2 linked regions of the Spirosoma rhododendri genome follow. The main gene of each other region encodes a partner of the protein of the gene in region 2 in a complex. Links are inferred from orthologs where the notes say so. Each region holds a gene or a part of one and is shown on either strand. Other genes may lie near its edges. The genes, in order: trxA and trxB.

Evidence for each region.
Region 1: the proteins of trxB (region 2) and trxA are in contact, whole or in part, in a crystal structure (PDB 1F6M), measured with the Escherichia coli proteins. The link is inferred for Spirosoma rhododendri from one-to-one orthologs.

The regions. Positions count from the first base shown.
Region 1 is NZ_CP051677.1:3,742,222-3,757,773, forward strand. Bases 5,323-8,079 are described here. They hold trxA (thioredoxin), read right to left. Parts: upstream 6,988-8,079; coding sequence 6,658-6,987; downstream 5,323-6,657. Other genes in these bases: HH216_RS15605 (pyruvate dehydrogenase complex dihydrolipoamide acetyltransferase), read left to right, coding at 5,323-6,469; HH216_RS15615 (sterol desaturase family protein), read right to left, coding at 7,078-7,968. Outside these bases: HH216_RS15580 (aminotransferase class I/II-fold pyridoxal phosphate-dependent enzyme), read left to right, coding at 1-1,172; HH216_RS15585 (histone H1), read left to right, coding at 1,312-1,497; HH216_RS15590 (MaoC family dehydratase), read right to left, coding at 1,584-1,997; HH216_RS15595 (acyltransferase family protein), read left to right, coding at 2,130-3,353; HH216_RS15600 (class I SAM-dependent rRNA methyltransferase), read left to right, coding at 3,394-4,605; more of HH216_RS15605, read left to right, coding at 4,697-5,322; HH216_RS15620 (acyl-CoA thioesterase), read left to right, coding at 8,124-8,642; HH216_RS15625 (nuclear transport factor 2 family protein), read right to left, coding at 8,723-9,208; HH216_RS15630 (serine hydrolase domain-containing protein), read right to left, coding at 9,251-10,564; HH216_RS15635 (hypothetical protein), read right to left, coding at 10,602-11,093; HH216_RS15640 (class I SAM-dependent methyltransferase), read right to left, coding at 11,180-11,881; HH216_RS15645 (glycosyltransferase family 87 protein), read right to left, coding at 11,905-13,098; HH216_RS15650 (Uma2 family endonuclease), read right to left, coding at 13,232-13,894; HH216_RS15655 (sulfate adenylyltransferase subunit 1), read right to left, coding at 13,932-15,185; HH216_RS15660 (FkbM family methyltransferase), read left to right, coding at 15,411-15,552. UniProt on the Escherichia coli protein: Participates in various redox reactions through the reversible oxidation of its active center dithiol to a disulfide and catalyzes dithiol-disulfide exchange reactions.
Region 2 is NZ_CP051677.1:4,454,557-4,470,347, forward strand. The notes cover bases 7,681-10,676. They hold trxB (thioredoxin-disulfide reductase), read right to left. Parts: upstream 9,658-10,676; coding sequence 8,704-9,657; downstream 7,681-8,703. Other genes in these bases: HH216_RS18535 (peptidoglycan DD-metalloendopeptidase family protein), read right to left, coding at 7,681-8,635; HH216_RS18545 (OmpA family protein), read right to left, coding at 9,782-10,676. Outside these bases: HH216_RS18510 (DNA/RNA non-specific endonuclease), read right to left, coding at 1-771; HH216_RS18515 (BaiN/RdsA family NAD(P)/FAD-dependent oxidoreductase), read left to right, coding at 1,031-2,266; HH216_RS18520 (purine-nucleoside phosphorylase), read left to right, coding at 2,460-3,281; HH216_RS18525 (substrate-binding domain-containing protein), read left to right, coding at 3,393-6,212; HH216_RS18530 (carbohydrate kinase family protein), read left to right, coding at 6,591-7,484; more of HH216_RS18535, read right to left, coding at 7,568-7,680; more of HH216_RS18545, read right to left, coding at 10,677-11,806; HH216_RS18550 (7-carboxy-7-deazaguanine synthase QueE), read right to left, coding at 11,761-12,396; HH216_RS18555 (acyltransferase family protein), read right to left, coding at 12,409-13,611; HH216_RS18560 (helix-turn-helix domain-containing protein), read right to left, coding at 13,696-14,865; HH216_RS18565 (hypothetical protein), read right to left, coding at 14,865-15,005; HH216_RS18570 (leucine-rich repeat domain-containing protein), read left to right, coding at 15,450-15,791.

The sequences.
Region 1 (15,552 bases), 710 kb from region 2 along the record:
AGCCCGTGCTCAACTGGAGCCTGAACAACTATCTTGGATTGGGCAACCATCCGGAGGTTCGCAAGGCCGACGCCGATGCTGCGGCCGAGTGGGGGCTGGCGTATCCGATGGGAGCCCGTATGATGTCGGGTAACTCAGATCTGCACGAGCAGTTTGAGAAAGAGCTGGCCGAGTTTGTCGGTAAGGAAGACTCGTTTCTGCTCAATTACGGCTATCAGGGGGTCATGTCGGCCATCGAAGCCATTGTCGATCACCGCGACGTGATCGTATACGACGCCGAATGTCATGCCTGCCTGATCGATGGTATCCGGCTGCACAAGGCCAAGATGGGTGAATACTACAAATTCAACCACAACGACATGGTGAGCCTGGAGAAGAACCTGCAACGGGCAACCAAACTGGCCAACGAAAAAGGTGGCAGCATTCTGGTTATCACGGAAGGCGTGTTCGGTATGTCGGGAAAAGTAGGCAGCCTGGATAAAGTTGTTGCGCTGAAAGAGAAATATGAGTTCAAACTGCTGGTCGACGATGCACACGGCTTCGGCACGATGGGCGAAACGGGGGCGGGTGTTGGTGAAATGCTCGGCTGTCAGGATGGTATCGATCTGTATTTCTCGACTTTCGCCAAGTCGATGGCGGCTATCGGCGCGTTTATCGCCGGTGATCACGACATCATCATGTACCTGAAATACAACATGCGGTCGCAGACGTATGCGAAAGCGCTGCCGATGCCATACGTAGTTGGCGGGCTGAAGCGGCTGGAGATGATTCGTAACTCGTCGGAATTCCGCGACAAACTGTGGACCAACGTGCGGGCCTTGCAGAGCGGGCTGCAAGAGCGCGGTTTTAATATCGGTGATACGACTTCGCCCGTGACGCCGGTACTGCTTCAGAATATTCAGGGTGGCATTCCCGAAGTGACGGGCATCATCCGCGACCTGCGCGAGAACCTCGGTATCTTCTGCTCAATCGTCGTGTATCCGGTCGTTCCGAAAGACATCGTTATGCTGCGGATTATCCCGACGGCGGCACACACGCTCGACGATGTGCAGCGGACGCTCGACGCTTTCTCCCAAGTGTCTGAAAAAATCGAAAATGGGACATACCGGGGTGCCGGACCGGTCGTTAGCCCAAAAGAACTGGAAGTATCGGCCGAATCTGCCGCTGAATAGGGTTTTTAGCTGAAAATTGCATTTTTCAGCTAAAATTTTGTCGCGACTATTGCGCTGTATGTGAGAATGACTAAATTTCCGGAAAAACCGCGTTTTTAGCGGAATTTGGGCATTTTCACTTAACCCCATCCAAAGCGCTATGTCACGTTTCGACGAAGTAAAAAATTTGGTAATGTCGCTCGAAGGCGATTTCGAGAAGTTCTATGACAAGAAAAATCAGGCTGCCGGTACCCGTGTTCGGAAAGGAATGCAGGATCTGAAAACACTGGCCCAGACGATTCGTGCGGAAGTTCAGGATACCAAAAACAGCGCCGACAAAGAGTAGTCGTTCGTCGTTTATCCAACTGATTATTGCCCCCATTGGTCGCTGCACCAGTGGGGCAATGATTTTTTCGGCCCGTTCTGAACCGATCAGATTTTTTCGCGGTGCATCAGCGTTGCCGTGCCGCGCGTGGCTACCTTACCGGTCTGTACGTCGCGCAGTTCGCCCAGAATTTCGGCGGTGTGCTTATCGGGGTTCATGCTTTTAACCGTAAAGACGGCTTCGTAATCGGTGTCGACAAACATGGGCCGCAGAAACTCCAGCGTCTGACCCAGATAAACCGAGCCGTAGCCGGGGAACTCGGTGCCAAGCACTTTGGTGAAGATGCTGGCCCCCAGCATGCCGTGGATGATGGGCCGTTTGAACGGCGTCTGGGCGGCAAAGTCAGCGTCGAGATGCAGCGGGTTGTTATCACCCGTAACGCGGGCGAAGTCGATCACATCGGCCTGCGAAAAGCGAAACGGGTAGCGGTAAACGGCGTTCAGAGCAAAATCGGGAATCATTGGCAAGTTTACTATTCGTGGTTTAATGGTCAAAGTTGCAGCTTTCCGGTGAAGGACGATAACGCTCAACGGGTAAACCTTAAACGACAAACGTTAAACCTTACACCTGCATAGCGTAGCTTTGTGCTGTTTATGGTACATCTTTTTGGTTTATCGGCGGGAAAACGGGTCTTTGGGCTGGACGTCATGCGGGCGCTGGCTATTCTGATTGTCGTCGACGCGCACGCGACGGTTGCGCTCAAAGAATATTATGATGGAGCGTTCTGGCACCACCTGCTCCCCGACGGGGTCGAGTTGTTTTTCGTATTGAGTGGCTTCCTGATCGGTGGTATCCTGATCCGCACCTACGAAAAAAACGGTCGCTTCGACGGCCCGCTGCTGCTCAACTTCTGGACCCGCCGGTGGTTTCGCACCCTACCCAACTACTACCTTGTGCTGACGAGCCTGATCGGGCTGGCCCTGTTTCGGGCGTGGCGAAGTGGGTTGCATCACACGCTACCCGCCAAAGGCGAACTGATTAAGTATTATCTGTTTCTACAGAATTTCGCCACCTACGTTCCCGATTTCTTTCCCGAAACCTGGAGTCTGGCCATCGAAGAATGGTCGTACATCACGTTGCCGTTGGTGCTGTGGGCGCTGCATACGCTGATGCCCAGCCGCTGGCCCCGGCAGCGCATTATGCTGACGGCCATTCTTTTCATTATTATTGGTACGAACCTGCTGCGCCTTGTTACGGCCATACTGACGCCCATTTCAGACGGGGAACTGGGCTTCCGGGGCATTGTCGTTACCCGGCTCGACGCGATCTCGTACGGGGTGCTGGCGGCTTACGTCAAGCATTATTTCCCCGCATTCTGGACAGCCGAACGCACCCGTAATCGACTGGCTATTGCCGGGCTAGCCCTGATTCTGATCACGTCGTTTACGGCATCGATCGTTATCCTGAAATACTATGTGCAGGCGGGTATCTACCCCAGCTACGTATTCTACAAACGCACGTTTTACTTCCCGATGATCGGCCTGAGTATGGCGCTGATCTTACCGTATATGGATGGCTGGCGAACGGCAACGGGCGCGTGGGCGCGGTTCGGCATCGCCCGGTTTATCACGCACATCAGCCTGATTTCGTATTCGATGTACCTGCTCAACCTGACGCCCATCATGATTACCTTCCTGGAACGCTTCCCGACGACGTCGGCGGCAGTAGGCTGGGCGAAAGTGGGTATCTTCTGGGGGCTGACGCTGATACTGTCGACGCTGCTGTTTGCTTACTTTGAAAAACCCGTAACGGAACTGCGTGAGCGGATGTCGAAGAAAGAGCCCACCCTGCTGACCAACGAACAGGTCAGCAGTTAAATCCGCATATCCGCGTTGGGTGCCGTATCTTTGCGGGTGCATGAGTTATTCAAAAATCTATCTACAGGCGGGGCGCGACGAAGCCGTCCGGCGGTTTCACCCCTGGGTCTTTTCGCGGGCTATCGGTCGGTTCGACGGCGACCTCAATGACGGCGATACCGTCGAAGTATTCGACAAGAAAGGGGAGTACCTCGCTACCGGGCATTACCACGATGGTAGCATTGCCGTGCGGCTGTTTTCGTTCGCGGCTACGGCGGGTGGCCCCGTCACGCCCGACGTGGCTTACTGGACCGCGAAATTGACTGGCATTCGGGCCTTGCGTCAGGCAATTCTTGCCAACCAAACCGGCGAAACCAACTGTTACCGACTGATACACGGCGAGGGCGACGGCTGTACGGGTCTGATTGTCGACATGTACAATGGCGTGGCCGTCGTGCAGGCGCACTCGATCGGGATGCACCGCGAACGGATGCTCATTACCGACGCGCTGCGGGCCGTATTCGGCGATGAACTACAGGCGGTGTACGATAAGAGTGCCGAGACACTCCCCGAACAGTACGGGGCCACCGTGCAGAACGGCTACCTCTTCGGCCGGACGCCCGTACCGCACCCGGTGCAGGAAAATGGCCATACCTTTCTGGTCGACTGGATTACGGGTCAGAAAACCGGTTTTTTTCTCGATCAGCGCGACAACCGGGCGTTGCTGGCGGGATACGCCCACGGCAAAAAAGTCCTGAACGCATTCTGCTACTCGGGTGGATTTTCGGTGTACGCGCTCAGTGCCGGAGCCGAACAGGTGCACTCGGTCGACGCGTCGAAGAAAGCCATCGATCTGACGAATCAGAACGTCGAGGCCAACCTAAGTGATGGCGTCGACGGTTCGCACCACGAAGCCTACGCCGATGATGTGATGCATTACCTCAAGGGGCACGACCATCAGTACGACGTCGTTGTACTCGATCCACCGGCTTACGCCAAAAGCCTGTCGGCGCGGCACCGGGCGGTGCAGGGCTACAAACGGCTCAACGCCGAAGGGCTGCGCCGGGTGGCGAAGGGCGGTATTCTCTTCACGTTTTCCTGCTCGCAGGTTGTCGACCGGGAGTTATTTTACAACACAATTGTAGCGGCCGCAATCGAAGCCGGGCGGCAGGTACGGGTGCTGCACCATCTGAGTCAGCCTGCCGATCACCCCGTGAGCCTGTTTCACCCCGAAGGCGGTTATCTGAAAGGGCTCGTCCTGTGGGTAGAGTAATACTGCTCATACTTTTATTTCTTGCCGCCTTTGCGCTAATTTTGACGCACAGGCTGATTCTTTTGTCAAACCCGACACACATATAGCTGCTATGGCTGAATTGATTCGAATGCCCAAGATGAGCGACACCATGACCGAAGGCGTCATTGCGGAGTGGCACAAAAAAGTGGGCGATAAAGTAAAATCCGGCGACGTACTGGCCGAAGTCGAAACCGACAAGGCAACGATGGATCTGGAGTCGTACGAAGAAGGTACGCTGCTGTATATCGGTGTCGAAAAAGGAACGTCGGTTCCGGTTGATGGTGTGTTGGCCGTCATCGGCGCAGACGGCGAAGATTACAAATCGCTGCTCGACGGAACGAGTGGTGGTAGTCAGGAAGCCAGTGCTCCTGCCAACGAAACCAAGCCGGAGGCTACGCCTGAGGGTGTGAGCAAAGACGAGGTGAACACCAAGATGCAGGACCCCAAAGCGGTATCGGCTGGTCCGGCGGAAGACGTCAACGCGTCGGTCATCCGGATGCCGAAAATGAGCGATACCATGACTGAGGGTACCATCGTTGCCTGGCACAAAAAAGAAGGCGACACGGTAAAATCGGGTGACGTACTGGCCGAAGTCGAAACCGACAAAGCCACCATGGACCTCGAAGCCTACGAAGAAGGTACGCTGCTGTATGTGGGCGTGAAAGAAGGTTCGTCGGTAGCTGTCGATGATATTATTGCCGTGATCGGTGAAAAAGGAGCCAACTTCAAAGTGCTGATCGACGGCGCGAACGGTGGTGGCTCAGCACCGGCTTCAAGCAACGGTAAGGAAGCCGCGACGGGCGAAGGCGGTAGTAACACCGCTGAGCAGAACCCACAGGCGGACGTTCCCGCCAATGCCGATACTGATCTGTCGTACGGTGGTGGTACGGGTGATGAAGTTGAGCCAACCGGCCGCATGAAAGCGTCGCCGTTAGCCAAGCGCATTGCCGAAGAAAAAGGCATCAAACTGGAGCAGGTAAAAGGCAGTGGCCCGGAAGGCCGCATCGTGAAGAGCGATGTCGAGTCGTTCGTGCCCGGCAGTGCGCCAGCACCGAAGCCAGCCGCGCCAAAACCGGCTGCTGCACCGCAACCCGCACAACAGGCAGCACCCGCTCCGGCACCGCAACAAGCCCCGGCTCCACAACCGGCCGTACCAGCTACTGGCGACTTCACCGATACGCCGGTCAGTCAGATGCGGAAAACGATTGCGCGTCGCCTGAGCGAAAGCCTGTTTACGGCTCCGCATTTCTACCTGACCATGGAAATCAACATGGACAAGGCGATGGAACTGCGCGGCACGGTCAACAGCGTCAGCCCGGTCAAAATCTCGTTCAACGATTTCGTCATCAAAGCGGCTGCCGTTGCCTTGAAACAGCATCCGACGGTCAACTCATCGTGGCTGGGCGACAAAATCCGCAAATACAACTACGTCAATATCGGCGTAGCAGTAGCGGTCGATGAAGGACTGCTGGTTCCCGTTGTGCGCAACGCCGATCAGAAAACGCTGTCGACCATTGCGGGCGAAGTGAAGGACATGGCCGGAAAAGCCAAGGACAAGAAGCTACAACCGAAAGATTGGGAAGGCAGTACGTTCTCGATTTCGAACCTCGGTATGTTCGGTATCGATGAATTTACGGCAATCATCAACCCACCCGATTCGTGCATCCTGGCCGTTGGTGCGATCAAAACCGCCGTTAAGTTTGAGGGCGACGTGGCGAAACCAACCAACGTGATGAAGGTAACGCTGTCGTGCGATCACCGTGTGGTCGACGGCGCCAGTGGTGCTTCGTTCCTGCAAACGTTCAAAGAACTGCTGGAAAACCCCATGCGCATGCTGGTATAGTGGGTTTAAGGTTTGTGGTTTAATGGTTAAGGCTGTCAGCACGGCAACGTTAAACCACAAACCTTAAACTATCCATAAAAAGAAAGGGTCTCAACTCACGTTGAGACCCTTTCTTTTTATTAAATCAGGTAAGTGCCCGGGTAGAGAAATAACCTTAAACCTTAGACACTAAACCTTAAACGTCAAACTTACATTGCCGCCTGAAGCTTTTGCTCCAGTACGTTTTTGGGAACGGCACCTACTACCTTCTCCACCATCTGTCCGTTCTTGAAGACCATCAGCGTCGGGATGCTGCGGATACCGAACTGCGCGGGAATGCGCGCGTTCTGATCGACGTCCATTTTAGCCACGACAGCTTTGCCTTCGTATTCGCCGGCGAGTTGCTCGACAACGGGTCCGATCATCTTACAAGGTCCGCACCATTCGGCCCAGAAATCGACCAGAACCGGCTTATCAGAATTGATCAGCTCGTCAAAATTTGCATCAGTTGCCTCTACGGCGTGTGAACCTGCTGCCATGAGTGAAATCAGTTTATTGGTTTGATTTGTTTCTTCTCAATAAACCGGAATGTACCCGTTTAGTTCCGACGGATTGCCAACGTATACGGTTCATCGGTCGGCGGTGTTTAGCTGATCCGAGCCGATTTTTTGCGACGTTGCGGGTTCACCAACGGGCGGGCGGTATGTCTGGAACGGGATCTTCAGTAGGTTGCCAAGCTGCGAATGTTCGTGCTGATGGGGATGCGTATCGATGCCGTAATGCAGGTCGCGCCCGGCCATTTCGTGGTATGTACCGAACAGCCGGTCCCAGTAAGGAAAAATATTGCCGTAGTTGGTATTGGTTACGGGCAGTACGTAATGGTGGTGGACGTGGTGCATGTTGGGCGTCACGATCACCAGCCCAAGCAGCCGGTCGGCCCAGCGGGGGAGTTCGATATTGGCGTGATTAAACTGCGAGAGCACCACCGACAGCGCCTGATACAGGAACACCAGCCACATCGGCGCGCCCGTCAGCAGCACCGCCACCAGCGTAAAGACGAAGCGAATAACGCTTTCGCCGGGATGATGCCGGTTGGCCGTGGTCGTGTCGATATGCGTATCAGTATGGTGAATAAGGTGAAAGCGCCACAGAAACGTGACTTTGTGTTCAGCCCAGTGGGGAAACCATGCGCCCACCAGATCGAGTACCAGCAGGCCCATAATTGCTTCAACCCAAAGCGGTAACTGAACCCACTGAAGCAGGCCGACGCCGTGCTGCACTGTCCAGTCGCTGGTGCGGAGCAGCAGAAACGCCAGCACCGTATTGACGATAATGGTCGTGATCGTGAAGAAAATATTGATACCGGCATGGTGCCATTTGCGGTAGCCCGGTTCGGTTTGCTCAAACCGGAACAGGGGCGCGGCACTCTCAATCAGCCAGAACAGCGTTATGCCGCCTACCAGAATCAGGCCGCGGTGCGCCGATGGAATATGCTCAAAGTAATTGACCAGTCGTTCCATTCGTTTTGTCTCATTTTTTACTGCTATAAAACAAATATACGGATTGGAATGGTTCGATAGAGCTTATCCCTTCAGATGTGGGATTTACGATTATTTGGCCGTTTGCCGGTTGGATTGTTGGTTTGCAGTTTCGACTGAATTACTGAATCAACAACATGCCTCAACCAAAATTTGCCCGCGAATCCGTCACGGTGATGACCGAGATGGTACTGCCCAACGATACCAATACACTTGGAAATCTGATGGGTGGGCGGCTGTTATATTACATGGATATTGCAGCTGCGATTGCGGCCCAGAAACATTCCAACCGCATCGTAGTGACAGCATCGGTCGATAATGTCTCGTTTGCGGAGGCTGTCCGGCTGGGTAATATCGTAACGCTGAAGGCGCAGGTGACGCGGTCGTTCAGTTCGTCAATGGAAGTGTTTATCGAGGTGTGGGCCGAGGATATTCCGGCAGGGGTGCGCGTCAGTACCAACAGCGCCTTCTACACATTTGTCGCCGTCGATCAAACCGGTCGACCGATTGAAGTACCGGGTGTGATTCCCGAAACAGACGAGGAAAAAGACCGCTTTGCGAGTGCCCTGCGCCGTCGGCAGCTTCGGCTGGTGCTGGCCGGGCGCATGAAACCAGAGGACGCTACCGAGCTGCGGGCCTTTTTGCAAGTGGGCTGACGCGGGTTTAACGTTTGATGTTCAAGGTTTAATGTTAGGTGATCTGAACAACCTTAAACCTTGAACATCAAACCGTAAACTCAATTCGCCAGCTTCACCGATTGCCAGGTGGCCATCTGCCACTGGTTGCCTTTTTTAACGTAGACGTCGGTGTAGCGCAGGCGGGTGTTGATCGTTTCGCCGTTGTTCATCGCTTTTATCAGGCAGACACCGTTGATGATGGCTGTGTTGCCGTATACCCGCACCTTCATTTCCTGCGATTCAATGGCGTCGTACTTCGACTTACCATCGCGGATGGATTGAATGTACGACGCTTTGTTGTCCGTATTGCCGCTTGAGTGTGTGTATACCAGATCGTCGGCCAGGAGCTTGTCGAGGGCAGCGTAATCTTTGCTGACCTGCGCGGCAAAACGCTGCCGTTCTGCATCGGCTACGGCTTTTTCGCTGGCCGACATGGCGGTCTGCGTTGCTGGCGCGGCCGGACCGGCAGATGAGGTAGAAACGGCGGTTTGCGCGTATAAGTACGAGCTACAGGCCAGAAGCGACAGGGTAAGGAGGATTTTCATAGAATCGGGATCTGCAACCAGAAAGCCGGTGCGACTGCGCTTTTACTTTCGAGGGGCCTGCGACTGCGTGATGGCCTGATAAACCAGCACCTTGAACTTGTCGGACAGATCGCCGTAGGAGTTTGGCGACTTCTGGGTGTAGATCAGGCCAACGATGCCTTCTTTCGGATCGACCCAGTACGTCGTGCCGAAGTAACCACCCCATTCATAAGTACCTTCCGATACCGGCAGCTGCGCCGATCCGCGCTCGGTCGTGATACCAAAACCCAGTCCGAATTTGTTGACGCCCATGTTCAGATCGCCAATCTGATTGCTCGTAATCAGCCGGACCGTCGTTGGGCTGAGGTAGCGTCTGCCGTTGTATTCGCCACCGTTAAGCAGCATCTGTAAAAATGTTGCGTAGTCAGACAAGGTTGAACTCAGACCGGCCCCACCTGAAAAGTAGGTGCCAGCCGCTTTGGGATAATCGGGCGACAGGCCGAAACGAGTTGTTTGTTTGCGAATGGCTTTTGTAGAGTCTTCCGTATATAGCGTTGTCAGGCGGTTTTGGCGGTCTTTGGGCAGATAAAAGTACGTGTCGTTCATGCCCAGCGGATCGAGCAGGCGGGTGCGTAAATACTGATCGAGCGGTTGTCCGGACAGTACTTCGATCAGGTAGCCCACCACATCGGTGCTCAGGCCGTAGCTCCACTTTTCGCCGGGGTTGAACATGAGCGGTAACTTCGCCAGCCGGTTAATCGCATCGCTCAGTTTGCCTTCTGGGGTACCAATACCGCTCGGAATCCGGTTTTTAGCGTAGATAGCGACGGCTTCTTTTGTGCCGATAGTGGCATAGCTGATGCCCGACGTATGGGTCAGTAACTGCCGGATGGTGATTTCGCGTTTGGCTGGAACGGTCGTATAGGTGGTGTCGGCCATGTTTAGCTTGTCGAGCACAACCGGGTTTTTGAAGGCCGGAATATACTTGCTGACCGGATCGTCGAGCAGAAATTTACCTTCCTCAAACAAGAGCATCAGACCAATGCTGGTAATGGCTTTAGTCTGCGAAGCAATACGAAAAATGGCGTCTCGCTTAAGGGGCGTTTTGGCATCAACATCGTCCTGACCGTATACCTGATGGTAAACGATTTTGCCGTTACGAGCTACCAGCACCCCGACACCTGCCTGCCGACCTTTGCTGATGTACTCGTTGATAACGGCGTCCATGCGGTGAAGACGATCCGTGCTCATGCCGACGGATTCGGGCGACGCGTCCTGAAGTGTCGGCGGGTTGGTACGGGTTGGGCGGGGAGTAGTCTGGGCCGATGCCGACCAAAAAAAACCGGCCATAAGGCCGGTCAGAATCATTGTTTTCATGCCGGGGTGTATCGTTTACAAACCGGCGCTAATGTACTTATTTCTTGGTACCGGTGATAGCGCCCCGACGTGTGACGGTGACCCCGCCATCCAGATTTTCAACTACCGTGTTCAGCGCCAGAACATTGTCGGTAAACTGCCCGCTTGCCTTATACGTGCCGTTAATACTCTGCCCGTCATAGATGAACGACTCGCTCTGTTTGTCGATGATCGTAAACGCGTTGCCGTTGAGTTCGGCGGTTAGCGTCTGCTTCGTTGCTCCGTTGAATGTTATGTTGAAATACAGTTGGTTGGCTACCTGCGTTTTCGTGATTGCAACACTGACGGTACCGGTTTCCCGGTTGCTTTCACGGCTGTTGTTAACAAATGTTGATGCCTGATAGCCACCATCATAGGTGCCGATGTACTGATCGCGGGGATCAACTTCATCGGCAGACCCGGACGTTTTACAGCCAGTGGCCAGTGAAAGTATAGTCAATAGCGCGAACAAAAGAGGCCGCACTGACGGGCGAAGTGAAATAGAGTTCATTGTGTGTTGGACGATACGGTTAGCTACCTGTCAGACAACAAACGCCGGGCCGGGTTTAGTCAGTATGTGGGGCTACTGAAAGATACTCAAAACTGAATGAGCAGATTCTGCCGCTCCTGCTGCATCGTAATCGGCTCATCGACAAAGCGGGCGTTCAGGTTCAGTCGTTTGCACATCGCCAGCCACTCGCTCTTCGGCACGATCAGAAAGCCATTGTCCTGCCGAATCTTGTAGTACGCCGAGAAGCGCAGCCGGAACAGCAGATTCAGCATCGACAACAGTTTGCCCTGCCGCAACGACCGACCCAGAATACTCAGTACGTCGCCCAGCACGCCTTCCTCTACGATCAGATCGCAGACCAGTGCTTTCGCGCCCGGCGCAGCCAGTGATTTAATGTTGGCCAGCAGTTTCTCCACTTCACCCGCGTTGCGGTAGTATTGCACCACGCTCATCACGATAATCAGGTCGAACTGTTTACCGGCGACGACGTCGAAATTCAGGTAATCGTCGGCAGGGATGTCGTGGAAAAACACGTTGGGATGACTGGCGTGTTTGGCGCGGGCAATCTCGTTGTACCGCTGCGAAATATCCAGCCCGTGCAACTCGCCGACGCGGTCGTGCCAGGCGTCTTCGAGATTAGCCGGACCGGAACCGATGTCGAGTACGCGCAGGGTTTTGTTCAGCGGAGCGTATTGCTCAACCCGGTCGAGGAAGTACGCGTAATTGGCCGACATCGAGTTGTCGAATTCATTTTCCTGCTGCCAGAAATCAAGCCAGGTGGAGGGCATTGGTGGTAATCGGTTTACAGTTTTCAGTTTTCGGCGGGCGACGTTCCCAGGCTGCTAACTTGTAGCTTGGCGGACCGGCTCGCGACGGTGGGGGGCGCGGGGAGAAGCATGAGCCAGACGATGCGGAACCAGATCAGCACGCAGGGCAGGGCTTTCAGCGCGTAAGGCAGCACGAACGTCTTACGCAGGTAAGGCGGGAAAATGTCGGTTGGCGACAGAATCGTCAGTACAAAACAGCTAATTAGCAGCACCCGGTCGAGCGTAGTGCGCGGGCTGACTACCCACCAGATGACGACCCCCGTTACGGCCGTGATGTACGTTGGCGATTCAGCAACGGGGTTGAAGATTACCTGGAAAATCAGCACCGACGCCAGCATCAGCAGCTGATACGTAAACTCCCGGTACCGCCCGACCCGCACATAAACGGTACAGAAAATGGCCACGCCCACACCGATGATGGCAGCGGTCGGGATGGTGGGCGAAATAGCGAGGTGAATCAGCCGGTGGATGGACGTATTAGCCCAAATGTCGCCGTCTGACTTGATCATCAATTGCGTCACCCACAGTTCGTATTGGTGGTACAGCTCGGCCGGGGTAGCAAACAGCAGCGGCAATACCGCCAGCACAACGGCCCACAGCACCATCGACGCCAGAAATTTGATTTTTTGCGGGTACAAAATAAACAGACCGGCAGCTACGAGGCTGTAAATCTTGACGTTGAACCCCAGCATAATAAAAAACGCGGCCCAGAACGGCTGTTTCTTCTCGAAGCTCAGAAACGCGAATACCGACAGTGCGGCAATCATGGGGTTGGTCTGGCTGTTAACGAGTGAGGTAAACAACTCCTGCACGCCAAACCAGTAGGCAAACACCTTTTGCTGGTGCGTCAGCGGCAGTTTGTAGATGGCGTAGACCCAGACACCGGTAAACAGAAAGTGCCACAGAAACAGCCCCAGCGAATAGGGAAGGGCGAAGATGGGCGAAAACAGGGCCGCGAAGGTCGGCGCGTAGTGGTAGTGGTCGGAATACTGCGCCGGGTACTCGGAATACAGGCTCTGGTTGTTGATGAGGTGCTCCAGCGAATAATAAAAAATGCTGTAGTTATTCGAGCCTTCCCAGAACACAATACGAACGCTGGCAAAGAGCGTCAGCACAAAGTAGACGGCGAAAATAAATCGAAAATCGCTGAACAGCGGTCTTTTGAAAAAGTCGATCATGCAGGCAGAACGAGTCGGTAAGCGGTGGTAAACCGACCTGACAATCGACAAAGATAAGGAGAAGAAATCGGTAAGTAGTCCCACAAAAAAGGACCGGCCGTCGACCAGTCCTTTTTGTCACGTTGTCGGTACTCTATGCGGTAAGTATCGCGCGTAGGGCTATTACATTAGCTCCGGCGTCGAACACCGCTTTAACCGGTATGGTAAAACCCGCCACCACCTGACTGCCCACCGACTGCCCGACGCGAAACAAACCCGTCGCAGCATATTCAGTCGTATCGGCATCGATGCTAAACGTTTCGATCGTCTCGCGAACTGGGTCAACCAGCCAGTATTCAGTCACGCCGTGGGCCGCATAGTCTTCAAACTTGACGCCCCGGTCGTTCTGCTGCGTACTCTTCGACAGCACTTCGACGATCAGGTCCGGGGCTGGGTAGTATAACTGGTCTGGTATAATGAGGGCTGCTTTCTCGTTGGCGAAAAAGACAATGTCCGGTTCGTAGCTATTGCGGGACAGCTCGACAAGTGCCTTTTCAATACGAACCATACCAATCTCCCTGTCATCAACAAAAGCATTCATGAGCATACCCAACCGCAGAACAGCAGCGTTATGCCGTTCTAATGCGGGCGAATGCACAACGATTTCTCCGTTAATGAACTCGGCTTTCATGTCGTCGCTCCGCCACTTGTAGAAGAACTGCCTGTTCCTGCGTTCAGTCACCAGAATTGCCTGCACCTGTTGAATAATCTGCGGGGCTTTGGGCGACTCTAGTAACTGGGCAGCTAATTCGGTCATTGTTTGGTGTGTTTTACCAAATATACCAAAAAACGGCTTAGGCTTCGCCGATGAGCATCAGCGCACCGACAGTTACGTTACTAGTTTCGTCGATCAGAATGGCGCCCCCGGTCGCGCGGTTTTGCTGGTATGCATCGAAGCTGATGGGCTGGGCTGTCCGCAGTACGATTTTCGCCATGTCGTTCAGTTTCAGGCTATCGACGTCTTCGGTTTCTTCGTAGGTGTTGACGTTCAGTTTGTAGGCAATCTCCCGTACCGAGCAGCGCGTGCGCGAGGTGCCAACCTGCAAGACGTACTTGTTGCCGACTTTAAACTCCTTCGTATCCATCCAGCACAGCATCGCTTCGACTGTCGGACTGCTGGTTGGCAGTGCATCCGAACGCACAATCAGGTCACCCCGGCTGATGTCGACATCGCTCGACAGGTGCAGCACAACCGATTGCGGTGCTTCGGCCGTGTCGAGGTGTGTACCAGCGATTTCGATCGCGTCGATAGTCGAAGTTTCACCGGAGGGCAGGACCGTGATCGCATCGCCTTTCTGGAATGTACCACTGGTGATTTTGCCCGCATAGCCCCGGTAATCGTGCAACTCGGCGGTCTGCGGCCGGATGACGTACTGCACCGGAAAACGGCCTGGCAACTGAACGCCGAAATCGTTGGTCAGCGGAACAGTTTCCAGATGTTCGAGCAGCGTCGGGCCTTCGTACCACGGCATCGCCACCGACCGGTCAACCACATTGTCGCCATTCAGGGCCGACAGCGGGATGTATGTCACCTGCTTCACATTCAGCTTCTTCGCCAGATCGGCGTACTGAATACATATATCGGAGTAAACATCCTGCGAAAAATCAACCAGGTCCATTTTGTTGATTGCCACGACGATGTGCGGAATACCGAGCAGGCTGGTAATGAGCGAGTGCCGCCGGGTCTGCTCCACGACGCCGTGCCGCGCATCGACCAGCACAATCGCCAGCTGGCAATTCGACGCCCCCGTTACCATGTTGCGGGTGTACTGAATGTGCCCCGGTGCATCGACGATGATAAACTTGCGTTTCGGCGTCTGAAAATACCGGTAAGCCACGTCGATGGTAATGCCCTGTTCGCGCTCCGAACGCAGTCCGTCGGTCAGTAAGGCAAGGTCGATTTCGCCGTCGTCGCGGCTTTTGCTGGCCCGTTCGATCGCTTCAAGCTGATCGACCAGAATCGATTTTGAATCGTAAAGTAACCGCCCGATGAGGGTGCTCTTGCCGTCGTCAACCGATCCGGCTGTTATAAAGCGAAGTAAGTCCATTGTACTAAACAGGATGATTCTGAGGTGACTTTTCTACTAGTTTTGCATGCGGTGATGGCGGCCATAAAATTAGCGGGTCATATCGCGCCTTAGAAAAGTCATGTAAATTTACACAAAGCGCATTTTATATTTGTTAGTCTGGAAAATCTACATTACCATTCTGAAAAAGTAACGCAGTTAACCCACGAGTAGACTTTCATCTAACAGCGTAAAATGTGAGCAATTATGAATCTGTTTAAAAGAAAAAAACGTGAGGAAAAAGTTGAAAATCCGTACTCAAAATTTTTGAGTGATGAGGATTACCAACAACTGATTAAAACCGACCGATTTACCGTAGGTAAATTAAAGTTTTTGGGTAATAATCTGG
Region 2 (15,791 bases):
CGTCGGCAGACCGGGTTTGAGCACCGGCCCCGTAACGACGTAGATACCCCGGTCGCGCAGCCCCCACGCCCGAACCTGCCCCTCCAGCTCTTTCCAGATCCCCCGGTTGAACTGCGGAGCCTGCGGAGTCATGTTGCTCATAAAAAACGTTTCCTGCATCATTTTGCGGGAAAACTTAAAGTCGCCCGCCGGGGCAAGGTGCCCCCGGTCGTACCCTGATCGCGTGTAGTCAGACGGTAGCGCGGAGCCGGTCGGCACGGCGGGGTCGGGCACAAACCGCGACCCTTCGCGCTCCGTGTCGCCGTTGATTTCTTCGGGCAGGAGCGGATAGGCCACCCAGTCAGCTACCTTGTACTGGTCCCGAAAACGCAGGGTATAGCCACTGTGCTCGATGATCTCATCATTGGCCCCGTGGGCAGGCAGGATAAAGCCGGGCCGCTTCTCGAACGTAAACAGCGTTTTGCCGCCCGAGCTGGGTGTCGGCACCGACGAACCGCCCCCGTTGTCGCTGGCCTCGCTCTCGTCGTCGGTTCGCCGGTCGCTGGCGACATCACCACCATTCGTTGGCTCAGGGGCTTTGTAGGGGTTGTCGGCTTCGCGTTCGTGCCGCGCGGGACCCAGACCCACCAGCGCCCGGACGTCGTTCCAGAACGCCACGACCGGCTGACTGCGACCGCCGTAGTGCAAAAACAGGCCAATGAGGAAGAAGACAAACAGCAGCACCAGCGTGTTGCCCCGTAACCGGAAGCCCCGGCGTTGGACGTTTTTCATAAAGCTTACGGTATTCGGTTTACAGTTTTCAGTCTACGGCGGCCACCGTGGCGCGACCCGTCGCACGGTGGTTCAAAGCGGGTGCAAGTTATTATGAATTGGCGGCATCCCGGCGGATGCCAGCAGGCAAGGCGCTGCCGTAAACCGAAATTTAACCACCGTGCGACAGGCCGCGCCACGGTGGCCACCGTAAACCATAAACCGAATACTGACTACCTGTAATCGAACTACCCCACCCTGCCCGCTGTTCTGCTGCCGTATGGCTGCTTTACGTTTGTACGTGATCGGTGGCGGAGCGGCTGGTTTTTTTGGGGCTATTACGGCCGCGCAAACCTACCCCGACGCTACCGTTACGATTCTGGAGAAAAACCGCACAGTGCTCAATAAAGTCCGGATCTCGGGCGGGGGGCGCTGCAACGTTACCCACGCCTGTTTCGATAATCGGCAACTGGTCAGGCACTATCCACGGGGCGAAAAACCGCTTAAATCACTGCTTACTCAATTCAACGCGTCGGACACGGTCAGCTGGTTCGAGCAGCAGGGCGTACGGCTCAAAACCGAAGCTGACGGACGGATGTTTCCGGCCACCAACACGTCAGAAACGATCATCGACTGCTTTCTCGACGCGGCCGATCAGCTGGGCATCCAGATCCGCACTAGCTGCGGGGTCGAATCGCTGACGGCCGCGCCCGGCGGGGGCTGGCACATCAATCTCCTTACCGGCGAAACGCTGACGGCCGACCGGGTATTGATCGCGACGGGCGGCTACCCGCAGCGGGTCAGCTACGACTGGATTCCCGAACAGGCCGACGAGCTGATTAAACCCGTACCGTCGCTGTTTACGCTCAACGCACCGGCCAGTCCGCTGCTGCCGCTGGCGGGGGTGTCGGTCCCGATGGCCGCCGTGTCGGTGGTGGGTACGAAGCAGGAACAGCGCGGGCCGTTGCTCCTGACGCACTGGGGATTCAGCGGTCCGGCGGTGCTGCGCCTGTCGGCCTGGGCTGCCCGCGACCTCGCCGATCTCGACTATCAGTTTACGCTGCGGGTCAACTGGGTGCCGGAGCAAAACGAAGCCCAGCTACGGAATACAATGCAGACCTTCCGGCAGCAGAACGGCAAAAAGCAGGTTTTCTCGCAGAGCCCCGTGGGCCTACCGTCGCGGCTCTGGCAGGCACTGGCGGCCGACGCCGGTATCGCCGACGAGCAGCGCTGGGCCGACCTACCCGCCAAGCCCCTCAACCGCCTGATCGAATCGCTGACCAACAGCCGATTCGTCATTACCGGCAAAAGCACATTCAAGGATGAATTCGTGACCTGTGGCGGTATTGACCCGGCCACGCTGGACCTGCAAACACTCGAAAGCCGGGCTCAGCCGGGCCTGTTCTTCGCGGGCGAAGTCCTCAACATCGACGGTATCACGGGCGGCTTCAATTTCCAGAACGCCTGGACCACGGGCTACATAGCCGGGAAGAATATGGGGGGACGTGGTTTGTAGTTTGTGGTTCGTAGTTCGTAGTTTGCCTTGTGGCACCAAGTTATGTCGGCAAACACCAGATTGTCGAACCATTCACAAGCTAACCCACAGACGATAACTCACGAACCAGTATCGCAACTGGCCCAAAGCAGTCCCCAGCACCCTGTACACAAACTAATAACTACAAACCACAAACCACAAACTACAAACCGTAATGCTTGACCAGATTCAGGAAGCCGCTCGCTACATTCAATCGCAAACCACTGTCCAGCCCCGCGTTGGGATCATTTTAGGCACGGGGCTTGGAGCGCTGGCGGCCGAGATTACGATCGAAACCGAACTGTCGTACGAACAGATCCCGCATTTCCCACTGTCGACCGTTGAGTTTCACACCGGCCGGTTGCTGCTGGGCACGCTGGCGGGTCAGCCGGTCGTGGTGATGCAGGGGCGCTTCCATTTCTACGAAGGGTACAGCATGCAGCAGGTCACGTTTCCGGTACGGGTACTGCGCGAACTGGGCATTTCGACGCTGCTGGTATCCAACGCATCCGGTGGCATGAACCCCGACTTTGCCGTCAGCGACCTGATGGTCATCGACGACCACATTAGTCTGCTGATGCCACAGGGCCCACTGACCGGAAAACACGACCCGCACTTCGGCGACCGCTTTCCCGATATGAGTGCGCCCTACGATGCCGAACTGCTCGAACTCGGTTTTGCGCTGGGCAACAAACTGGGTATTTCGCTCAAGCGGGGCACCTACGTCTTCGCGCCGGGGCCCCAGCTCGAAACCAAAGCCGAATACCGGATGCTGCGGCAGTGGGGCGCCGATGCCGTGGGTATGTCGACCGTGCCGGAAGTGATCGTGGCGCACCAGATGGGGCTTCGCGTGTTCGGCGTATCGGTCATCACCGACATGGGCATTCCCGAAACACTCGAACGCGCCGACATCGCGAAAATTATCGCGGCTGCTGCGGCTGCCGAACCGAAGCTGACCCAGCTGATGAAAGCTATGATCGAACAGCTAGGCCAGTGAATACGTGTCATTTAGACACATCAGGACAGCCCGGCGACGGGCTTTTCCTTTTTTTGTATGTGCTGAATTACCGTTTATCTTTGAAAAATACAGTCTTAATTCCCACCGCCTATGACCCCTGTTGCTTTGCGCCGGATAAGCGTTAGTCGGCGCCGTCGTGCGTTGGGGTCATTCTGGCCGGCCATGCTGGGAACATTGTGGATGGGCTGGCTGCTGACGGCCTGCCAGACGGGCGAACAGAAACCCCTACGCATCGGCTTTTCGCAACGCACCATGACCGACAACTGGCGCCGGACGATGCTGGCCGGGATGAAGCTGGAGCTGTCGTTTCACCCCAACATCGACCTCATCGTCAAGGACGCCAACGGCCAGAGCGGGCGGCAGGCAGCGCAGATTCAGCAGTTGATTGATGAGCAGGTCGACCTGCTGATCGTGTCGCCCAACGAAGCCCGGCCCATCACGCCCATTGTCGAAAAAGCGTATCAGCAGGGCATTCCGGTGGTTATTCTCGACCGGCGAACGGCCTCCGACGCCTACACGGCCTATGTGGGTGCCGACAACGTGGAAGTGGGCCGCACGGCCGGTATGTACGCAGGTTCGGTGCTGAACGGGCAGGGGAACGTCGTGGAAATCGGAGAATCGCCCGGTTCGTCGGCGGATATAGACCGGCACCGGGGCTTTCTGGACGCCATTGCCAAACGGCCCGGTATTCGGCTGGTGGCCAAGCTGGCAGGCGACTGGGACAAGCAATCGTTTGACGGTCGGCTGACGCAACTGCTGAACACCCGGCCCGATATTCGGCTGATCTTCGCCCAGAATGACCGCAGCGCCCGCAAATCGTATAGTGTATGCCGGCAGCTTGGACTGACCCGGTCGATCAGGATCATCGGCGTCGATGGGTTGCCGGGACCTGACGAAGGCATCGACCTCGTCGACCGGGGTACCCTGACGGCAACGGTGCTGTACCCGACTGGCGGCAAGGAAGCCATCCGCACGGCTGTGGCCATTCTGAACAAACAGCCTTTCAAACGCGAGAATCGCCTGCCTACCACGCTGATCGATTCGTCGAACGTGCAGATTACCAAACTTCAGGACGACCGGCTGATGGAGCAGCAGGCCGATATTCAGCAGCAGAGCCGCTACATCACCGATCTCACGCAGACCTACGCGTCGCAGAAAACCGCGCTGTACAGCACGTTGGTCAGCCTGCTTATCGTCGTCGGGCTGGCGATCTGGGCGTTTTACCTCGTGCGGGCCAGGCAGGTGGCGTACCGGACCCTGGAAAGGCAGAACGCCGAGATTCTGGAGCAGAAAAATCAAATCGAGGTGGTATCGCAGCAGGCGCGGACGGCCACCGAAGACAAGCTCCGGTTTTACTCCTACATCTCGCACGAGTTCAACACCCCGCTTGGCCTGATTCTGACGCCCACGGAAGAGTTGCTGACTAAGAAAAACGTTAGTCCGCAGGACATCCGGCGTAATCTGTCGCTGGTGCAGAAGAACGCGTATCGGCTGCTGCGACTGGTTGATCAGCTGCTCGATCTGCGGAAGGCCGATGCCAGCAAACTCAGACTAAAAGCCGCCGAGCAGGATCTGATTGCCTTTACCCGCGACATCATTCAGGATTTTGGCCGCAAAGCCGAACGACAGCGCATCGATCTGCGGCTGCTCACCAGCAACCTGCCCGCCCTGCCCGTCTGGTTCGACGCGGAAAAGCTGGACAAAGTACTGTTTAACCTGCTATCGAACGCGTTTAAATACACGCCCAAAGGCGGCTTCATTCACGTGCAGCTCAGCACCGACGGACAGCAGGCGTTTATCAAAATTACCGACAACGGCGACGGCATGACGCCCGACGAGCAGGCTCACGCGTTTGATTTATTTTACAGTGGCCCGCGCCCGTTCGATCTGGCAAAGGGTGTGGGGCTGTCGCTCTCGCTGGAGTTTATTCGGCTGCATCGGGGCGACATCCAGGTAACGTCCGCGAAAGGCCGGGGCACCTCGTTTGTGGTTCAGCTGCCGCTCGGCAACGCCCACCTCGACGCTGCCGAGCAACTGTCCAGCCCGCGCGCAGATCACGCGTTACCGAGCCAGCTGCTGATCGAACCCGCCGACGAGTTGCCAACGCCCCCCGTCACCGAACGCACCCGCCCGACAGCAACGCTGCTGATTATCGAAGACAACGACGAACTGCGCACGTATCTGGCCAGTCGGCTGAGCGATGAGTTTGACGTGGTTGCTGAAGCCACGGCGGAGCAGGGTTGGGAACGGACGCTGGAAACGATACCCGACCTGATTATCAGCGACATCATGCTACCCGGCCTGAACGGCCTCGGTCTCGACGGTATGCAGTTCACACAGCGGGTCAAGTCCGACCTGCGTACGTCGCACATCCCGGTCGTACTCCTCACGGCCAAACGGCAGATTGAGCAGCAGATCGAAGGGACACGCGCCGGGGCCGACGTGTACATCACCAAGCCCTTCAATATGACCCACCTCATCGAAACACTGCACACTACGCTGGCGAATCGGGAGAAATGGCAGCGTCGGTACGCGTCTGATTTTCTGGCCCAGTCGCCCGCGACGCCCGGCAACCGGCAGGATAAAAAATTCCTGAACGAGTTGACGGGCCTGATCGAACAAAACCTGACCGAACCCGCCTTTGGTGTCGAGAAACTCAGCCGCGACATGGGTCTGTCGCGGGTGCAGCTGTACCGGAAAGTGCAGGCGCTGCTCAATATGAACGTCATCGACTACGTGACCGAAATCCGGCTTAAAAAAGCGAAGCGTCTGCTCACGGAAAGCACGAAAACGATGGGCGAAATCGCGCAGGAAACCGGCTTTAACTCCCCTGCTTACTTCACTACTTTCTTCAAGCAGCACACCCAGAAGACGCCCTCCGAGTTCAGACGCTCCACCCTGAACGCGTAGCCAGCATCAGCTACAGGCCCGCCCGGCGGGTGGCGCTGAATGACTAAATACTGACCGCAACAAAACCGAAAACGGCCGTATCAATACTGTAATTGTACACCCCCACTATCCAACCAATTCGTTCATAAACAGCTATTTGTACGCTTCATTTTTGTGAAATTTTTTGAACATTTTTCACAAAACATATACTACTGCGTTTGCGTAATTTTATCAGGTAATCGCACTATTAATCCGATTTGCTATTAACCTATGATGAGTTAGTCACACTGTTTTTCTTTTGGTATTGAGACAGCTTCATGCCCGGAGAAAAACGGTGTGCTAACCGAGTTTACCACAGCCTGATCTGCCTTGTGTAGTCAGGCTTTTTTTTTAGTTCCTATGTCCCCACTCATCACCTGTTTCGGAGAAGTTCTCTGGGACGTCCTGCCTACCAGCCGACAGGCTGGCGGTGCCCCCATGAACGTAGCCGCTGACCTGCGTAATTTCGGCGTCAACGCGCAAATCATCAGCCGGGTCGGCGACGACGAGCTGGGTGTCGAGATGGTTCAGTTTCTGTCGGGGAAAGGCATACCGACCGATCTGGTTCAGATTGGCAAGACGCACCTGACGGGCGTTGCCAAAGCAAATATTTCAGACGCCCACGAGGTCACCTACAAGATCGTGCAGCCCGTTGCCTGGGATTACATTCAGCCGGACGCCGAGTTGACGGAGGCCGTTCGAAACAGCGATCTGTTTGTTTTTGGTAGTCTGGCCGCGCGTAGCCCGCTCACCCGCGACACGCTGATGGGGCTGCTGAGCGTGGCCCGGCGCACCGTCTTCGACGTGAATCTGCGCGCGCCCCACTACGAACGGGCGTTGATCGAAGACCTTCTTCAGCAAACTGATATTGCCAAGCTGAACGAACATGAATTGATCGAACTGTCGGAATGGTACGGCTACGAACCGAATCTGCACCGGGCGATGGAACAGCTGCGCGACCGGTATCAGCTCGAAACGCTGTGCGTGACGCTGGGCGAAGCCGGGGCGGTTATGCTCGATCGGGACGGTTTCACGACGCAGCCCGGCTTCGATATCGACGTGGAAGATACCATCGGTAGTGGCGACGCCTTTCTGGCGGCTTTCCTGTTCAAGACGTTGCAGCAGGAACCACCACAGCACATACTTGAATTTGCCTGCGCAACGGGTGCCTACGTGGCTACGCAACGCGGGGCTACCCCGGCATTCACCGAGGAAACAATCCAGTCGATGTTCCTGGACAGAACTGAGGGCTAGCCTTCGATTCAAAAAAGGGTCAGGGGTGTCCGGAGCAACTTCAACGTAGTTGCTCCGGACACCCCTGACCCTTTTTTATTGGCTTAATTAACCCGAAGCCGTTGCCCCGGCCGAACGCGGGACCGGGCCGAGAGGCCGTTTTTCCGGCTCAGTGACGATACCGATAACCCGTACCGACTGGCAATGGAACTCAGCGTTTCGCCCGAGCGAACCCGGTGAATGGCCGTCCGTTTGATCCGAACCCGGCTACCACCCGACTCCGACGACCGGCCACCGCGCAGATAATCCCAGACCGAACTGGTCAGCAGGAAGTGATCGGAGTTGAGCGTATTGGCCGGGAACGAGAAAATCGTCAGCGGGCTAAAGGGGTTGCCTTCGTAGCGGGTTTCAAAGTGAAGGTGCGAACCGTAGCTACGACCCGTATTCCCCCCCAATCCGATCTGGTCACCTGCTTTGATCATCTGCCCCTGTTCGACGGTCTGCTTCGACAGGTGACCGTAGAGCGTCTCCAGCCCGTTGTAATGCCGGACCAGCACGTACCGACCGTACCCGTCTCCGTTCCAGCCCACCACCCGTACCACACCGTCGAAGGCGGAGTAAACCGGGTCGCCGGTTTCCAGGTCGAGATCGGAGCCCGTATGCCACCGGCCCCAGCGGTACCCAAAATTCGACGTCAGCTTCCCTTCGTTGAGCGGGGCCGACCAGTAGCGGTTGGCCGCTGGATCGTACAGTTTAATGTCGATGGCTTCATTAAACTCCAGGGGGTCGATGTTGTACGGATCGATGGTGCGCGAGTCCCACACGGCGTAATAGTCAGCAATTTTCACCCATTCGTTGCCGATAAGAGCTGAATCGATGATCTCGACTACGCTGGTTTCGCCCTGATCGATCTGGCTGGTATCTTCGCTGACAACCGGGTTCAGTTCTTTTTTCGGTTCAAACTGATTGTTGAATCGCAGCTGGGTTGTTTCCTGATCGTAGATATCGTCGGCCTTTACTGGCTGATCGAAAACGGGCTGATTCTGGTTTGTTTTGGTCTTCGGCGTGATAGTCAGGTTTTTCTTGAAACGCCCACGCTCCTGTGCCTGTGCCGTAATGACCAGGCTTAGGCAGGTCGTAACAAGAAGCCATCGGAAAGCCAGTGTTCTCATGCGTTATCGCAATAATGCACAAAGCCTTCGGAGGAAACGATCCGAAGGCTTTGTCCTGTAAGGTCAGTTTATACGAGCGCCTGCTCTTTCATTTCCAGCGTGACCAGATACCGTTCGGCATCCAGCGCGGCCATACAGCCCGTTCCGGCTGCCGTGATGGCCTGCCGATAGACGTTGTCCTGCGCGTCGCCACAGGCAAAAACGCCGTTGACACGCGTACGGGTGCTTCCTTTCTCGGTCTGGATGTAGCCGTGCTCATCCAGCTCAAGATAGTCCTGAAAAATATCGGTGTTGGGCTTGTGACCGATGGCCACGAAAAAGCCCGTTACGTCGAGTTCGCTGGTTTCGCCTGTCACCACGTTTTTCACGCGGACGCCCGTCACCTCGTCATCGCCCAGAATTTCTTCAGTTTCGGTATTGTACAGAATTTCGATGTTGGGTGCCGTCCGGACGCGCTGCTGCATGAACCGTGACGCCCGCATCTCGTCGCGCCGAACCAGCATGTATACCTTGCGGCACAGGTTGGCGAGGTAGCTGGCTTCTTCGGCAGCGGTATCGCCCGCACCGACGATGGCAACGTCCTGCCCCCGGAAGAAAAACCCGTCGCAGACAGCACAGGCCGAAACACCCCGGCCGTTGAGCCGCATTTCCGACGGCAGACCCAACCACTTGGCCGACGCACCCGTCGAGATAATTACGGCATCGGCGGTCAGCTCGTGCTGATCGTCGACGATGACGCGGTGGGGATGGCTGGAAAAGTCAACTTTCGTAACCATGCCGTACCGAATGTCGGTGCCAAACCGGCGGGCCTGTGCTTCGAGGTCCTGCATCAGCTGCGGGCCCTGAACGCCTTCGGGGTAGCCGGGGAAATTATCGACTTCGGTGGTGATCGTAAGCTGACCACCGGGCTGGGGTCCCTGATACATCACCGGTTTCATATTGGCGCGTGCCGCGTAGATCGCAGCGGTGTAGCCCGCCGGGCCGGAGCCGATAATCAGGCACTTTACATGTTCAGCATTCATCAGTTACAGGCAAATAATGTTGTCGAATCACTCACTGGGACCGCTTACTAAAAACGGCTCATAAAGACAACATACGCAAATTTGAAAAAATTTCCGCCCGAAAGCAAAGTTACAACCCCTGCCTCTACAGCACCCGCCACTCAATCCGGCGGTTCAGTTGCCGGTTGTCGTCGGTCGTGTTGGGCGCCAGCGGACGGGTCTTGCCGTAGCCAACGGCCCTGATTCGCTCGGGGCTTATACCCGCCTGCGTCAGGTACGTAACCACCGCCTGCGCCCGCTTTTTCGACAGTAACAGGTTGGCGGCTGCATCGCCCCGATCGTCGGTATGACCCGAAATTTCGACCGCGACAGCCGGGGTACTTTTCAGGAACTGTGCCAGCCGGTCAAGTTCGGTGCGCGACTTATCGGCGAGGTCGTAGCGGCCGGTTTCGAAGAACAGGTTGTTGAGCGTTTCTTTCGCCGTAGCCCCCGCCACGGCCGGTTCCAGCGGCACGGATAGCGATAGTCCCGACCCAACAGTGCCCTTGCTTTTCTGCGTAAAATCAAACGACAGGCTCTTGAACAGGTAGCCCGGGACGCTCACGTACAGCGCATACTCGCCCCCGCTCGGCAGGATAGCCGTGTACTGCCCGGTCTGTGCGTCGGCCTGCACCCGCGAGATGAGCTGGTTGGTTTTCAGGTCGATCAGTTCAACCGTTGCCGCCAGGGGTTTATTGGTCCGGGCGTCGGCCACGATGCCCTTCACGTAGCTGACGGGCTTGACGTGGTCGCGCAGGGTTTCGGGCAAATCGAAGGCATACAGCCGCGACTTCTGCGAGACGCCCTCTTTCTGCTCTTCGTACGAATAATACGCCCGCCGACCGTTGGCCGCGACAAACAGCGACGCCTGATCTTCCGAGGTATTGATGGGGTAGCCGAGATTCGTTGGTGTCGACCACCGTACCGAATCGCCCGTGGTCAGGCTGTCGGCGATAAACAGGTCGTAGCCACCCAGCCCCGTATGACCTTCCGACGCGAAGAACAGGCTCTGCCCGTTGGCGTGAATAAACGGCGACGCTTCGTTGGCCACCGTGTTGACCGGCGCGCCGATATTGACGGGTTCGCGCCAGCTCCCATCGGCGTTCAGATCCGACCGCCAGATGTCGCGACGCCCTTTGCCGCCGGGCCGGTCGGAGACGAAATACAGCCGCCGGCCATCGGCCGTGAGCGAGGGCTGCGACTCATAGTAGCGCGTGTTGACCACCGCCCCCAGGTTTTCGGGAGCCGACCAGTCGGAACCGGTTTTGCGGCTCATGTACAAATCGCAGCTACCGAATCCTTTGCGGCCCTGACAGGCGGTGAAGACCAGCGTGCGCCCATCGGCAGAGAGCGTGGCGGTGCCTTCGTTGTCGGGGGTGTTGATGTTGGGCGACAGCGACACCGGGGGCGACCAGCTTTCGCCGTTGAAAGTAGCCACCATCAGATCTTCGTCGCCTTCGGGTTTGAGGGCGGTAAAGACCAGCGTCTGTTCGTCGGCGGTCAGGACCGGGAAGTACTGCGAGGGCGTGGTATTGAGCACCGGCGACACCGGTTTCGGCTCGACGGGCTGCGGATGCAGCACGGCTTCCGCACCGAAGCGGGCGTTGGCAATCAACCGCCCGACGCGCTCGTGTTGCACCGACTTCGGCGCAAACAGGGACTGGTATTTCTCCAGATACGGCATCGCTTCGGTGTAGCGCCCCAGCCGCATCAGAATCATACTCAGCGACTGGTAAGCCGCGCCCGACGCCGGGCTGTCGGGCTGGAGTTTAACGGCATCGCGGTAGGCGATGATGGCCGGGTCGAAGCGTTTGGTGAACTCATAAAGCTGCCCCAGTTTCAGGTAAGCATCGCCATACGACGGGTCGACCTTAACGGCCTGCTCCATAAACGGGATTGCCTCCCATGCCTTGCGCTCGCCAAACAGCTTGATCGACTGTACGTACAGTTCTTTGGCTTTGGGCGATTGAGCGTGAGCGAACAAAGTGGTGAGCAGAAAGAAGAAAGACAGCGATAAACCAGCCGACCAGCGTTGCTTCAGGCCGTCCTGTTTCGTTCTTCGTTCTCCTTTCCCCTTTCTTCCCCCTAGGGAATATCCATGTATTTGTGTGTCTGCAACGAAATCTGCCATTGCGGATTATTTTTTACGTATTCAACGATACGAGGCAGCATTTCATTGGAACGACTCCACTCGGTTTGCAAAAAGAGTTTGCAGTCGGGCCGCAGGTGGGGTACGAACGACTCGGCAAACGCGAAATCCGACGCGTTATAAATGATGACTTTCAGCTCGTCGGCCCGCTCATAAATGGCCGGATTGGGCTTTTTGAACTTCTTGGGCGAGAAGCAGATCCAGTCCCACGAGCCAGTTACAGCCGCGCAGACGCCCGACGTTTCGATGTTCGTTTTGAACCCCGCCGTTTGCAGGGCGTTGGTCAGCGTGGTCAGGTCGTGCATGAGCGGTTCGCCCCCGGTGATGACGGCCATCCGTCCGGGGTGTTGCATCGCCCCGGCCACGATGTGATCGATACTCAGCTGCGGGTGCAGGCTGGCATCCCACGATTCTTTAACGTCGCACCAGTGGCAGCCCACGTCGCAGCCGCCCAGCCGGATAAAGTAAGCCGCCCGGCCCGTGTGGGCACCTTCCCCCTGCACGGTGTAGAAAGCCTCCATCACCGGCAGCGTCGTTGTTTCAATAGTTTGTTGTTGCTGTTCAGTAAGCATACACAAAGATACCTACTTCAACCCAAACAGCAGCCGGGTCAGGCGGAATGGCCTGATTAGCAACAGATAAATCGCGATACAAATCAGGCCAGACGACAGGCTGACGACCAGAAAGCCGTCGTATACGCCCAGACCGGTGCGGGTCAGGACGTAGTAGCCGATGATGATAATGACGGTCTGGTGCAGGATGTAGAACGGGTACACGGCTTCGTTGAGTTTGGGCAGGATGGGCTTGCTGACGTTCAGGTAGCGGTAGCCGTAGCCGATGGTCGTCAGCACCGAAAACCAGGTCAGGCAGTTGACCGTGACCGTGTAGATCGGCTCCAGTACGTCCTCAACTCCATAGCCTCCGTTCCAGACTGCGATAATGCCGTAGAACAGCGCGGTACAGATCAGCGTCGCGTATAAAAACAGCCGTCGCTGCCGGGCGAATGCTTCCGCGAAATCCGTTCGGCTGGTGAGCAGATAACCCGCCCAGAACAGCAGCAGGTTTTTCACGAAGTAGGCCCAGTCGTTAATCAGCGCGTGCGTTTCCTCCGGGAAGTAAGGTTTGAGCAACAACTGACTGGGAACCAGACCGACTGCCAGCCACAGCGCCCCACCCCGCCGGTCGGCCAGGCGCACGATGCGATCCGTAAACCGCTGCCCCGACGACGATTTCAGCCAGCGATACAGGGGAATACTGATGAGGGCGTAGTTGAACAGGTACAGGATAAACCAGAGGTGATGCCAGCTAAACGCCCCGCTTTTGACCCCGTCGCGGTACGGCTGAAACTCCAGCACCTTGGGGTAAAAATCGACGTAGCTGCCGCTGAACCAGCCTTTGAACACCCATTCGTAATAAATCTGGGGCGGCACGATCACGAACATGCCGAACAGCAGCGGCACGAACAGCCGCCGAACCCGCTCACCGGCATAGCTACCGTAAGTGCGTCGTTTGAGGGCGAAAAACGTACCGGCCCCGGAAATAAAAAACAGCAGCGGCATGCGCCATTGGTGCAGCCACCGCATAACTTCTTTCATCGGGGCACTACGCTCCGGGCTTTTGATGTGCCAGTCCCAGTCCAACACGTAGAGCATGCCGGTATGGTAGAACAGCAGCGTGATGATGGCGATGATTCGCAGCCAGTCGAGGTCGTAGCGCCGGACGGCTTTGGGTAGGTGGGCAGCGGCTTCTTCGTCGGAAGGAGCATCAGAAATGGGGTATTGGGCCATGGTGGGCGGAGTTGGTTTGATAGCCCAAAAGTCCGGCCCAGTGCGTCAGAATAGCCTATTTTCCGGTCGTCGTGAAGTTCGCGCCTATCGGTACGCAGTCAATTGGCGGAATTGGGCGGGGGTTTGACCCGTCAGCCGCTTGAATGCCGTATGAAAAGCCGACGTTGAATTGTAGCCCACGCGCTCAGCAATTTCGTCGATTTTCAGATTGGTCGTAAGTGGGTCGGTGAGCAACGTCTGGGCCTCCCGAACGCGGTAGTCGGCCAGCAGATCGAAGAAGCTTTTTTGCAGCCGGTCGTTGAGCAGTTGCGACAGATGGTGCGGACTTGTATTCAACTGATCGGCGAGTTTGGGCAGCGACAGATCACTGCGCAGGTACAGCTTTTCGTCGTCCATGAGCCGCGTCAGTTTCTGCAAAACGACCGCTTCGACCTCTTCCGACAGGGCCGATTTTTCGTACTTCTTTTTCGGCTCCGCCGGACCGGCGACGGGCTGGGGCAGCGGCTGGAAAAAGGCCGACCCGCGCAGCAGCAGGAACGTGTTGACGTAAATCGACAGCGTTACGTAACTGGCCAGCAGATGGTCGCCCAGATCGTGGTCGAAAACAAGGTTGACCAGGGCGATCAGGATGGGCACCAGCGCAAACAGCCCGCTCATCAGCCACAGCGGACGCAGCACCGGCGAGCCCGTCAGCTCCGGCCGCTGGCGCACCGCCCGGCGCATCACCAGCAATGACAACAGGGCGTAGACCACACAGCTCAGGGCCGTTATCTCGCTGACGTACGGCCGTAAGTCCGTAAAGTCCTCCGGCCATCGCTGCTCAGCCGCTATTCTGGGCAGTTCGGGGTGCCAGGCGTCGGTGTAGGAATTGTACCGAAATTCAAGTGGCTGATCGATCCATGTCACGGCGTTGAGCAGCCAGATCGCGAACGGCACCAGGTGCCAGCCCCAGCTGCGCGGCAGTCGTTTGTGCAGGCGGCTATACACGAAAAAATAAAACAGCGGCCCCACCGTAAAATTGACCGGCTCAGCCAGATCGACCGTCCAGAGCAGCCGGAAGGTGTAGTTGGTGTAGTTCAGGAAAATCTCGCTGATGATCGCCACCAGCACCAGCGTAAACCAGCCCAGGCAACGGTTGGCGACGTCTTTTCCGCGTGTTCCCGTCAGCAGGAACAAACCCAGAAAAATACCCTGCACGATACCCAGCAGTATCGCCAGCGCAAAGACATCAAGCCGAATTGGAAGGGATTGCATTAATTAGAAATGATTACTGTGGCAGCCCACGTCGCAGCCGCCCGGCCCGTGTGAATACCTTTTCCCTGCACGGTGTAGAAAGCCTCCATCACCAGCAGCGTCGTTGTTTCAATAGTTTGTTGTTGCTGTTCAGTAAGCATACACAAAGATACCTATTTCAGCCCAAACGGCAGCCGGGTCAGGCGGAATGACCTGATTAGCAATCGGCAAAGTGGGCACCGCCGTATAAATTAGCTTCGTAGTGTCATATGAACGAGCTATTCTCAATCTGTTGTTTATTTTTGCTTATCCGTGCTATGCATCTACTGTCTACGCTTCTTCCACTTCCTGGCTATCGTCTGTTTCGGCGTACTTACACGCTTCGTTTCTTTTCGCTTTTATTTGTACTATGTCGGTTGAGCTGGCCGTACGCATCCTATTCTCAATCTCCTTCGGTAACCATCACTAGCAGTAATTTCCTTACCTGCGAACAGCCCAGCACTACACTAACAGCGGCTACTTCATGCACCGGAACGATAAAGTATACCTTCAAAGGGCCTTATGACTTCGAATTAGTCAATACTACTGGCGAGGCCAGGGTAACCATGAACGGTTCATACAGCGTTACGGCGACAGATGCAGCCGGTTATTGTACTGGCAATGCGGCTGTCGACGTTGGCACAAACCTTCATCCGGACTATTTGCCCCTGGCAAACTTATACAACTCGACTAAGGGAGACAGTTGGTTCAATCGTTCGGGGTGGCTATCGAACTGCGATCCTTGTAGCGGCTGGTTCGGTGTGAGTTGTACTGATGGCAGGGTAACAGAGCTAAATTTAGGTAACCCCGTCAATCGTACGCAGGGCAATAATCTGGACGGTCCATTCCCGCAAACTGTCGGCGGATTGTTAAAGTTGCGAAAGCTGGTCGTTTCCTTTAACAGCAAA